2 regions of the Mycobacterium sp. TH-M103 genome follow, and region 2 is predicted to be linked to the other one. Evidence: predicted binding sites of a transcription regulator. Region 2 holds the regulator's gene; the other holds the start of a gene.

Region 1 (2,394 bases), on a different contig from region 2:
CCTCGCCGGAACGCAGGTGCGCACCGCCCAGCGGGGCCAGCCGGCCCGCGGCCGAGTCCAGGGACTGGCGGGCTCGGATCGCCCCCATCGCCATGGCCAGCCGGCCGCGCGACGGCTGGGCGAAATGCGCCCCGGTGGTGGCGACGACGCCGACACCGAAGCGCGGCGCCAGGCCAGCCAGCGCGGCGTTGCGTTCGTCGTCGAGCGGGTGGCCGTGATGGGTCAGCTCGATGCTCACCCGCTCCGCCCCGAACCGGTCCACCAGGTCGGCCAGCGCCCGCTCGGCGGCAGCCGGGCCACCCGCGGAAAGGGCTTGGCGCACATGCCCTTTGCGGCACCCGGTCAGGATGTGCCAGTGCCCGCCGGCAGCCCGCGTCAGCGCGTCGTAGTCGTAGCGGGGCTTGCCCTTCTCCCCGCCGGCCAGGTGCGCGGCCGCCAGCTGCCGTGACAGCCGCCGGTAGCCTTCCGGGCCGCAGGCCAGTACCAGCAGGTGCGGGCCGGGCGGGTCCGGCGCCTCGGTGCGAGCCCCCGGCCCCAAAGACAGCTCGGCCCCGAACACGGTGCGCATGTCGAGTTCGGCGGCGGCTTCGGCGAACCGCACCGCCCCGTAGAAACCGTCGTGGTCGGTGAGCGCCAACGCGCGCAGGCCCAGCCGGGCCGCCTCCTCGACCAGTTCCTCGGGCGTGCCGGCGCCGTCGAGAAAACTGAACGCCGAATGCGCGTGCAGCTCGGCGTACGGGACCGGCGAGCGGGCCCGCCGGCCGCCATCGGGCGGGCGGTACGCCGCGCGCCTGCCCGACAGGGGGCCCTCCTGCTCGGGCTGCGACAGCGCACCGCCGTGGCGCGGTTTGCCGTCGAGCACCCGCTCCATCTCCGCCCAGCTCGGCGGCCCGTTGAACCAGCCCACGTGCCCCAATCTATCGAATGTTTGTTCGATACGGGCGGGTGCGGTTGTTAATCACCTCTTCAACTGCACAACACGTTCTTAACGCCACGGGCCTACCGCGCCGGGACGCCGGACCCGATACTGGTACGGGGCGAGGAAAAATCGACGGCGGGAACCGAGCATGGCGCAGCTGAAGGCACTGGACACGTCCTACCTCACCACCTCCGCGGACCGGCATGCCGGCCTGGCCGTCGGCGCGGTCGCCGTCGTCGACGGAGTTCCCAACCATGCGCTGTTGAAAAGCCTTCTGGCCGAACGTTTTCAATCGCTGCCACGTTGCTCCCAGGCGCTGCGGCCCCCACCTCACGGCCCCGGGTGGGTCGACCCTCCGCGGCTCGAGCTCGCCCACCACGTGCGCCGCGTGGCGATCTGCCGCCCGGGCGGCGACGCCGAGCTGTCGGCCGCCATCGCCTTCGCCCTCGAACGCCCCCTCGACCCGGACCGGCCACCCTGGGAGTGCTGGGTCATCGAGGGCCTGCAGGGCGGGAAGTGGGCGATCCTGATGAAGGTGCACCACCGCCTGACCGGGGACAACTCCCCCGCCCGCCTGCTCACCCGGTTGTGCGACGAGAACGACCCGGCGGAGTTCGCCAACCACGTTGTAGCCGAACAGCTTTCGCCGTCGCAACCCGCCGGGCACGGGTGGCCGCACGCGCTGTGGCGGGCGTCGTCCGCCGCGGGTACCGTCGCCAACGCACTGGTGGGCGCGGTCTGCCCCGCGCTGCGGACGCCGCCCGGCGCGGCCACCATGCGCCGGTACCGCACGGTGCGGGTGCCGATCGCCGACGTCGACCGCGTCTGCCGCAAGTTCGGCGTGACCGCCGACGACGTCGCGCTCGCGGCGATCACCGAGGGATTCCGCACGGTGCTGCTGCAGCGCGGCGAGCAGCCGCGGGCCGATTCGCTGCCCACCGTGGTGCCGACGCCGAGCCGCGCGGCCATGCCGGTCTACCTGCCGGTCGAACACGACGACCCGGTGCGCCGACTCCGCACCGTGGCGACCCGGCGGAAGGCCGGGCAGCCCGGCGCCGGCATCGTCGAGTCGGCGCTGAAACACCTGCCAACGATCTTGCGGGGCAATCTCTTACAGCTCATGGACCGGCTCCCGCAGGGCGACCTGGTGACGCTGGCGACCAGCCTCCCGGGCCCACGGCGCCAGCTGCGGCTGATGGGCCAGACCATGGAGCGCCTGCTGCCGATCCCCCCGACGGCCGCGCGGCTGAGCACCGGTGTCGCGGTGCTCGGCTACGGCGACGAGCTCGTCTTCGGCATCACCGCCGACTACCACGCCGCCTGCGACGTCAGGCGGCTGGCCGCCGCCATCGAGGTCGGCATGGCCCGGCTGGTGGCGCTCAGCGAGGACTCGGTGGTGCTGTTCGCCAGGGACCGCCGGCGCACGCGCGGCACCGGCCCGGCCCCGGCCGCACCGGCCACCATGAGAAGGTTGG
Region 2 (2,394 bases):
TCGACCGTGGTGAAGCGTCGTCCGCACTCGGGGCAGGACCGGCGGCGGCGAATGGCCTGGCCCTCGTCGGTTTCCCGCGAATCGATCACCCGAGAGTCCGGGTGACGGCAGAACGGACAGTGCATGACCGCTCCTTCGCCGCACTCACCGACCTCGCAGGACACTCCGAGCGTACCCGTGCGCGCCGCCGGGCGCGGCGACCGTGGCCGTACGGCGGTCCCGCCGCCATGCGATGTCGCGGTCAGCCCACCGGCGCGATCAGGGGCTGACCCGCAGCCAGCGTCGGGGAGTGCAGGTCGTTGAGTGCGCGGATGCGCTCGGCCACCTGTCGAACCGGCGCGTCGGGCGCGACGCGGTGGGCGACATCCTGCAGCGATTCCCCCGGTTCGACCCGCACGACGGCCAGCCTGTCGGGCACGGGGGCCGCCGAATCCGGCGAGCCGCCGTTGACCGCCTGCCCGACGTCGGCGATGAGCCCGAGCCACAGGGTGATCAGCCCGGCGCCCACGGCCAGGGCCGCCGTCTTCGCCCACGTGACGGAACGCCTGCGGTGGGGCGCGGCGGACATCGCGACCCCGGTACCGCGGTACCGCGGCGGGGCGCCCGCCGGCCCGCACGGGGCGGGTCCGCGCGATCCGGGCGTCCGGACCCGCCCCCGGCGAGGCTCCGGGACCGGCCCGTTGATCGGGCGCCGAACGCCGCCGGACCGCGGCGAGACTGTGTGAATGATTGTCATCTGCGTTCCTCCGGTCAACCGATCCTCGCTCGTGTGTTCGACAGTATCGCTCGTGTGTTCGATTTCCGAACATTTGAGCGAAGCGTGTCGCACGAGCCAAACGCTAGACCACCCCACCGACAACGACCCGGCGGACGAACGGCGCCGCGGTCATCTATCACCTGGGACATGCCGCTGAAATACCCGATCGGCCGGGGAGTTACACCTTTGTTATTCGGCCGCTCTCGACGGCCGGACGGGCGCCCGCCCGGGCCGCGGGGAGCCGTAGACACGCCAGTCGAACACATGTTTGATTATCGGGCCCCGAGCGGTTACATTTATTGCCATGAGCGACAGCAACGACACCTCCGCCGGTGATGCATCGCTGACCGAGCGGCAGCGCACCATCCTGAATGTCATCCGCGCGTCGGTCACCAGCCGCGGCTATCCCCCGAGCATCCGCGAGATCGGCGACGCCGTCGGGCTGACGTCGACCTCCTCGGTCGCCCATCAGTTGCGCACCCTGGAGCGCAAGGGATACCTGCGCCGCGACCCGAACCGTCCGCGCGCCGTCGACGTCCGCGGCGCCGACGAGGCCATGCCCGCGGCGCCGGCCACCGAGGTGGCCGGCTCGGACGCGCTGCCCGAACCCACCTTCGTCCCGGTGCTCGGGCGGATCGCGGCAGGCGGACCCATCCTCGCCGAGGAGGCCGTCGAAGACGTCTTCCCGCTACCCCGCGAGCTGGTCGGCGAGGGGACGCTCTTTTTGCTCAAGGTCGTCGGCGACTCGATGGTCGAGGCGGCGATCTGCGACGGCGACTGGGTGGTCGTGCGGCAGCAGCACGTCGCCGAGAACGGCGACATCGTCGCCGCGATGCTCGACGGCGAGGCCACGGTCAAGACGTTCAAGCGCGCCGGCGGTCAGGTGTGGCTGATGCCCCACAATCCCGCGTTCGATCCCATTCCAGGCAATGACGCGACCGTGCTGGGCAAGGTCGTCACCGTGATCCGCAAGGTTTAGCCGTACCCGGCGGATGTCTAGTCGGCTTTGATGAACCCGTTGGCCTGCGCGACCTGTTCGCTCGACATCCAGATCTCGGCGAGCGTGTCCTGGTAGAGGGCGCTGTCGGGGGTGTAGTACAGGCCGAAGCGGGCGCTCGCCTTGATCGGGTACCCGTCGGGCATCTGATAGGGGTCGTCCAGCGGTAGGTGAATCGTCGGGCGCCCCGACGCGCTCGGGCCCGCGCCGGCGGCGTGCGCGGCCAACGGCGAGGTCTCGTCGGTGTCCACGGCCGCGTGCCGCCCCGGTCGCGCCTCCGCGACGGGCGAGACGGCCTCGACGGCGCCGGTGTCGGCGGCAGACCCGTCGAAGGCGGCTTCGGCATGGCCGTCACCCGGCCGGGCGGGCTCCGCCGCCTCGCGATATTCGTCGGCCGGCACCGGCGCCGGGTAATCGCCTCGCTCGGCACTTTCGTCCTCGGGGACTTGCTCCGGGGCGAACTCGGCGTAACCGGCCTCCGCCACGTCGAGATAGCTCCCTTCCTCGTCGAACTCCGAGTAGCCGGCTTCCGCCAAGTCGGCTTCGGTGACGACGGGGATGGAGTCGGTGTCCACCACGTCGGGATTTTCCTCCCCGCCGAACACGCTCTCGAAGTCGTCCGCATCCTCTCCCGGGCCGG

The links. Region 2 encodes LexA, which represses DNA repair genes until DNA is damaged. Its sites were predicted from a motif close to CGAACANNTGTTCG; they were not measured.
Region 1: the regulator LexA is predicted to act here: its motif matches at 922-935, upstream of AC2VOR_RS05940 (error-prone DNA polymerase).

The regions. Positions count from the first base shown of each region.
Region 1 is NZ_JBYCLG010000102.1:18,592-20,985, forward strand. It holds gene AC2VOR_RS05940 (error-prone DNA polymerase) at 1-907, opposite strand, end outside; gene AC2VOR_RS05945 (wax ester/triacylglycerol synthase domain-containing protein) at 1,068-2,394, shown strand, end outside.
Region 2 is NZ_JBYCLG010000207.1:21,941-24,334, reverse strand. It holds gene nrdR (transcriptional regulator NrdR) at 1-125, opposite strand, end outside; gene AC2VOR_RS11465 (LysM peptidoglycan-binding domain-containing protein) at 242-736, opposite strand; gene lexA (transcriptional repressor LexA) at 1,062-1,736, shown strand; gene AC2VOR_RS11455 (sunset domain-containing protein) at 1,754-2,394, opposite strand, start outside.